Regions from separate parts of the Paenibacillus sp. S25 genome, predicted to be linked through region 1. Evidence: riboswitches for the same ligand, from Rfam matches in the RefSeq annotation. Region 1 holds a riboswitch; the other holds the start of a gene.
The links. Region 1 has a riboswitch for cobalamin ahead of metE (5-methyltetrahydropteroyltriglutamate--homocysteine S-methyltransferase). Riboswitches for the same ligand answer to the same signal wherever they lie in the genome.

Region 1 (3,610 bases):
GACGGATGTATCCCAATTTTGTGAATGTGGATGCCACCTTCAACTTGCCTTTTTACCGTGCTGATGACCCGGATACCATTATAGCGACAATGGGTTGCCGTACCCGTACCATTTCTGACCGTTTCGGCAGAAACCGGCAGAGTGGCAAGGGAAATCTCTCCTTCAATACCATTAATCTGGTGCGGCTTGGCATTGAGTATGGTATTTGCACAGGCAAACGCCTGACACCTGACCGTGATCGCTTTGATGCGAGACTGGAAGAAGTTATGCGCATTGCAGTGGATGGCCTAATCCATCGCTATCAAATCCAGACCAGCCAGCCGGCCAAAGCTTCGGACTTTATGATGCGTGAAGGGGTATGGGAAGGTGGAGAAGAACTGGCGCCAGATGATAAGGTGGGAAGCGTACTAAAGCACGGTACGCTTTCGATCGGGTTCATCGGGCTAGCTGAGTGCATGAAGGCACTATACGGGAAACACCACGGGGAGGATGATTTCGTATACCGCGAGGCACAGCGAATCATCACTTCCATGCGCGTGTATTGCGATCGAATGAGTGAACATCACAATTTAAATATTACATTGTTCGCTACGCCTGCCGAAGGTCTGTCGGGCAAATTCACATTGCTGGATCAACGTGATTTCGGGATTATTCCTGAGGTAAATGATCGAGAATATTACACGAATTCTTTTCATATTCCCGTGTATTACACACTCCCGGCTGCTCGTAAAATCAGCTTGGAAGCTCCGTTTCATAACCTATGCAACGCTGGTGCGATTTCATACATCGAGCTGGACGGTAATGCGCGGAATAACCCGGATGCGTTTCTTAAAATTGTTCAGTACGCGCTGCATCAGAACATCGGCTACTTCTCTATCAACCACCCGGTGGATCGTTGTACGGAATGTGGTTATGAAGGGATTATCGGGACAAGCTGCCCCCAATGCGGCACAGATGAGGAGCATACACACTTTCAGCGCTTACGTCGGGTAACCGGATATCTGACAGGAGATTATACCGTTCGCTTTAATGCTGCAAAACAGGCAGAAGTTCGAGACCGGGTGAAACATAAGTGAATTTGTGTGGCTATATTCCGGAATCTCTGAACGAAGGATACGGCCTGCGCACCGTCGTGTTCATTAGCGGTTGCCGCCATGCCTGTCCCGGATGCTTTAATCCAGCGTCGTGGAGCTTCCGTGCAGGTGAGCCATTCACACCCCAACGACAACAGGAAGTCATTCGTGACATCATGGATAATCCGTTGTTGGACGGACTGACTCTCTGCGGGGGAGATCCGTTTTTCTCAGCAGCAGAATGCTCGCAATTTGTGCGTGACTTCCGCGAGGCCTGTCCCGACCGAACCGTGTGGGCTTATACTGGCTTTGTCTATGAAGATTTACTCACAGATCAGGAGCGACAGGAGCTAGCGCTTTTGTGCGATGTGATTGTGGATGGTCGTTTTGTAGAACAGCAAAAGGACCTGACCCTTCCCTTCCGGGGCAGTCGCAACCAGCGTCTGGTGGATGTGAGAGCCAGTATTCAGGCAGGCTATACCGTTTCATTGGCATAAGGCGATGTCTACCCAGAAGGCAAGATGCTATATCTAATGTAAGGCAAGTCCCCCTCACGGGTAAGGCTTGTCTTTTTTTCATATGCTAACAGATTCCATTGGAGTTTCTATTGCGCATCCTGTAAGTTTCACTTATGATGGTGAACAAGTATACGAGTGCATAATTATTCGTCATACCTCAACCGCATAGCTTGGAGATAGGTGTCTGTTCTATTCAGATCAGGCTTAAAAGGGAAGCCGGTGCAAATCCGGCACGGTCCCGCCACTGTAAACGGGGAACTTTCAGCTGTTCATATATCCACTGGTCCACAGACCGGGAAGGAATGCTGAGAGTCATGATCCGTAAGTCAGGAGACCTGCCTGTTTTAACAACATCGCAAGTACCTACGGAAGATAGGGAGGTGTTAAGAGCAGTCGCCGTATTTTTGATTTTTCAATCACGGAGGCATTCTTTCCCCTACTTATTTTTAACTCTGGGGGGAAGAATGCCTTTTTTGGTACGTAAAAATAAAACAGCTACCCACTAGGAGGAAAAGTACATGTCCATTATTGAATGGCCTGAATTGTCCGGCTTGATTAGCAGTAATCTGGGATATCCACGTATCGGCGAAAACCGGGAATGGAAGAAAGCACTGGAACGCTTCTGGAACGGCAGCATTAACGAAAGCGAACTGCAAATGGAGATGAAAAGATTAAGGTTGGAGCATCTGAGCAAGCAGCGTGACAAGGGGATTGATCGCATTCCTGTCGGAGACTTCTCCTATTACGATCACATGCTGGATACATCTGTGATGTTCGGTCTGGTACCCGAACGGTTCAACCATCGTCCCGCAGGTCCGGTTCCTCTGTCCGTGTATTTCGGGATCGCTCGTGGACAGAAGGGAGCAACCGCCAGTGAAATGACCAAATGGATGAATACCAATTATCACTACATCGTTCCTGAATTGGCAAACGCAGTCCCGGTGTTCACTGAAAATAAACCTTTACAGGCTTATCGTGAAGCAAAACAAGAACTAGGCATTGATGGGAAACCGGTCCTCATCGGCCCCTATTCATTCGTTACCCTTTCCAAAGGCTATGATCATAAGGATTTGGCCACCATCGTACGAAGCTTCCTGCCACTGTACACCCGTATCCTGTCTGAACTAGCGGCAGAAGGCGTTCAGTGGGTCCAAATCGATGAACCTGTCCTGACCACCTCATTCCCGGCAGAGGATTTGGACATTATTCAGGAAGTCTATGAAGCTTTAACTCAAGCTGCGCCCTCTTTAAATATAATGCTGCAAACCTACTTTGGCAGCCTGGACCATTATGAGCGTCTGTCCGCACTTCCGGTACAGGGACTGGGTCTTGATTTTGTGTATGATGATGGCGAAAATCTTCAGCATATATTACAGCATGGCTTCCCTAAAGGAAAAACGCTGGGCGCTGGGGTCATTGACGGGCGCAACATATGGCGCAGCGACCTGAACGCTGTGGCTGCCCTGCTGGGTCAGTTAGCAGAACAAACCACTGCCGCACAGCTTATCGTACAGCCATCATGCAGTCTGCTGCATGTGCCGGTCAGTCTGGAGGCAGAGCAAAAGCTGGACAAGGAGCTGGTGCAAGCGCTGGCCTTTGCCGATGAAAAGCTGGAGGAAATCGCCGTCCTGACGGCTGCACTTGGCAAACACGATCCTTCCGCACTCGCCAAGCTTGAGCAAAGTGCGGATGCGGTAACCCGTTTCAACAGCTCAGCGGCACGCGTACAGACAGCTGCAGATCTGGCCGACCTGTTGGCAAAAGAGCCTCTGTCACGCAGCGTTCCTTTCGCCGAGCGTCGTGAGATTCAGCAAAATAAGCTGAAGTTGCCTCCGCTGCCGACGACGACCATTGGTAGCTTCCCGCAAACCGCCGAGATCCGCAAGGCCCGCCTGCACTATCGCAAAGGAGAATGGTCTGCCGAGCAATACCGGGCGTTCATCCAACAGCAAATTAAGGAATGGATTGATATTCAGGAGGACATTGGCATTGACGTGCTTGTACACGGCGAATTTGAGC
Region 2 (3,610 bases), 210 kb from region 1:
AAGCCCAGTTCCTGCCGTAGCGTCGTCAACGCCTCCTCAGAGGCAGGGACATTATGCGCGGTGAGCAAAATAGTAGCAGGGTCACCAGGAGCCAGCCGCATCAGTACAAAAGTCAGCGTGGATACAACGAATACAATGATGAGCAGCTGCGCCACACGTTCCAGTATAAAACGAATCATAGGATACGCAGCTCGTTATTCCGCAATATCAGATTGCGCTGTAATGTAGTAATACTCGATCGGATGGGGTGTAAAACCCTCCACCCCTTTTTTCACACCAAACACATTATCAGGATGCACAATGAACGACTGTGGCAAATCCGCATTGATGATATCCAGCGCTTGTAGTGTCACAGCATTACGCTGCGCTGTATCCTTCGCCAGCTTCAAGCTGTTAAGAATACTCTCTAGCGGTTTGGAACTATACCGGCTTACATTGGCTTCGCTTTTCGAAGAATAAAACATGTCCATAAAATATTGCGGCTCTCCTGTATGAGCAGTAAGCATACTGTACATAGCAAAATCCCAATCGTTTTTGGTCAACGCCTCGTCGATATTTTCCACCTTGCGAATCTTGACCTGGATTCCCTCTTTCAGCAATTGGCTTTGGATGACCTCAGCCATAACAGAGAGCTCCGGACGCTGAGGGAAAGTCAGCAGCGTAACCTCGAACGGCTTGCCTTGCTTAGTCCATGTCCCTTGGGCGTCCTTCTGCCAGCCATCCTTCGTCAACAGCTGCTCTGCCGTTCCCCCCAGCGCTTTACGCTCAACTTTACCAAAGGGAAGAATGCTCGGGAACGGACTGCTTGCTTCCGTACCGAAGCCTCTCATGACGGCGCTCACAATCGATGTGCGCGGAATCAGGCTGTCCACCACCTTACGGTTCGCCGCATCCTTGAATACTGGCGATTCCATATTGTACACGATCATATGGGTGCGCAAGGAGGGAGCCGACAGTACTTGTAGCTTGTCGTTCTTTTTCACTACCTCTGTGTTATCAACCGGAATATCGGTCGCTACGTCCACCTCGCCGGATTGCAGCGCCATCAGGCGCGAATTCCCGTCCGTAATGAACTTCATCGTCGCTTCAGCCAGTCGTGGCTTCTCGCCCCAATATCCGTCATAACGCTCTACGACCAACGATTGGTCCTTGTTGAACGCTTTGATTTTAAAGGCGCCTGTCATCGCTGGGTAGCTCTGCTCATCTTTCATCGATGCCACATCCAGTACAATCGTCGATGGATCAGCTAGATTGGACACCAACGCCGCATTCGGCTGGTTTGTCGTGATTTTCAAAGCCAGCGGGCCGCTTACATCAATGGACTTCACATTCAGTAAATCCTTCGCCAGATGGCTTTTCTCGATAGAGCGCAGTAAAGATGCTTTTACACTTGCTGCATCCATACTCTTTCCATCATGAAAAGTGACTTTATCCTGCAAGCTGAACGTCCAAACTGTAGGACTATCCTGCTTCCACTCCTTTGCCAGCCAAGCCACAGGCTCCAGCTTTTCATTCAAACGGACAAGTGTCTCACCTGCACCGGATCGCATCACATCCCAGCTATTATCTCCGTGCGGGTCAACGCCCGACGGTTTCCATGTATACGCCATTACCAGCTTTTTATCTGTCGCTGTTTGTTGTGCTGACGCGTTTTCACCCTTACCGGAGCTATCCGACGTCTTATTGCTGGCACATCCCGAAAGAGCCATAACTGCCAGCAACAGTATCACCCCTGTACATATCAACCATGAACTCCTGCTACGATTGCTAATCATTCAATGAATCCCCCTCTATCTTGTAAAATCATATAAACCTAACGCAAAACGCGAAAAAAGCATTCCGGACCACTTGATCAGCAGTCAGAAATGCTTTCATTATAAAATGTCAAAACTCACCTCGAAGCCAACTCCAAAAACATAGAAGGGATCAGATCGGTTTCAGACATTCCGTATGCAGCACGCCTAACCACCTCCCCAGCATCCCGTGGGTCTGACAGTGATGTCAAAACAGGCAGGTCTCCTGACTCCAGGCGCATCTTTCAGGCCTTCCCGGTTCTTCACAGTTCCAGTGGCTGTTCTGAAAGCTCCAGCAGTATCCTGCTAAGGCCTGTATACAGTGGCGGGCCCGTGTCGGAATCAACCGAACTTCCCTTTTAAGTGAACACGCTCAAAATCCATCTACATGGTCTCAACAAAACCCCGTACACAGAGTCGTCCGGCTCACACCTGTTTTCTTCCTTTATTTCTTTCCATTACGATCTTATTTTGTTGTCACAGGCTTGTCAATAAATGCTGCACAATAATTTAAATTTGAACGATAAGGTAGAAACAAGACGTAACCTCCAATTGCGTGCACGCAATTGAAGTGTTAAAATTAGGTATAGAGTAAACTACCGTGTCGTATACTAAAAAGAGTCTTCGCCGCGCCAACGGCAAAGACTCTTAGGACTTGAAAGGCTGTGGATCACCACCACGGCGCGCTGCATAACTAAATGTCAATGCAAACGAAACCCACCGTTAGGGGCCAACCTAATTACGCGGTGGGTTTTCGCTTGTTCCGAAATTTCCGACGTAGCCAGCGATAAAGTTTACGAATACTAAACACCAGGCTTAGTAACGTAACCATCCAACGCAACACATCGTAGCACGACACAAGTGTGACCATCGGCTTCACCCCCTTTCGGGAAGCTGCACCGTGGTCCGAAAACATCCACCACTATTCAAAATCCATAAGGTAAATTATACCACGACCTTGCCCACTACTCTAGCAAATTCCTCTAGTAGATAAATCAACTTAAGAGTTAACTTTAGCGCCACTGCACAGTCTCTATATGTCCCCAGACGGCAAGGGTATCTACTATTTAGGCAGCGCCTCTCAGAAAAATCAGGATGAAGGACGCGGCGTGTACTATTATGACTTTACTTCGAAAATCCAAACCCCGATCTTTATACAGGAAGAGGGTTTCATCAATAACTTCATGCTGCTAAATAAATAATCAGTTCTGGATAACTCCATGCCAAAAAGCCGGAAAAGAGGCATACGTCCTCTTTCCGGCTATCTTATTTTTTCCTAATCATCAAACCTTCTGTGGAACCTCCTGAACCGTCACGCTTTTGACCGATTCGCCCTGTTTTCTCGTCAAAACGATATTCAAGACAATCGCTGTAACCGAGCCCGAAACGATACCATTTTGCAACAGCATTTTGGCAAAGCTCGGCAGCTGGTCGAACATTTGTGGCAGAACGGCAGAGCCTAGGCCCACGGCAATGCTGCATGCTGCGATCAGCAGATTGCTTTCCTTCCGCAGATCCACTTCTGACAGAATAGACATGCCTGATGCAGCGACCGAGCCGAACATGACGATCATCGCCCCGCCCAGCACAGCGTTAGGAATCACTGTCGTTAAGGCAGCCAGCTTAGGAAGCAAACCAAGAACAACCATGATACCGCCGGCAGCAAAAATGACGTTCCGCGATTTGACGCGTGTGAGCGAAATCAGACCAACATTTTGCGAGAAAGCTGTATAAGGAAACGCGTTAAAAATACCCCCAAGCATAATCGCAAGTCCTTCGGAACGCAGACCATTGACGATCTGCTTCTGCTCCACCTT

Region 2: it holds a riboswitch for cobalamin, as region 1 does, so the genes downstream of both, KAI37_RS25280 (ABC transporter substrate-binding protein) here and metE (5-methyltetrahydropteroyltriglutamate--homocysteine S-methyltransferase) in region 1, are expected to answer to the same signal.

Annotation. Positions count from the first base shown of each region.
Region 1 covers NZ_CP073683.1:5,549,667-5,553,276, forward strand. The annotation lists gene KAI37_RS24330 (anaerobic ribonucleoside triphosphate reductase) at 1-1,076, shown strand, start outside; gene nrdG (anaerobic ribonucleoside-triphosphate reductase activating protein) at 1,073-1,570, shown strand; cobalamin riboswitch at 1,753-1,948, shown strand; gene metE (5-methyltetrahydropteroyltriglutamate--homocysteine S-methyltransferase) at 2,110-3,610, shown strand, end outside.
Region 2 covers NZ_CP073683.1:5,759,105-5,762,714, forward strand. The annotation lists gene nikB (nickel ABC transporter permease) at 1-179, opposite strand, end outside; gene KAI37_RS25280 (ABC transporter substrate-binding protein) at 195-1,775, opposite strand; cobalamin riboswitch at 1,993-2,196, opposite strand; gene KAI37_RS25285 (nucleobase:cation symporter-2 family protein) at 3,077-3,610, opposite strand, start outside.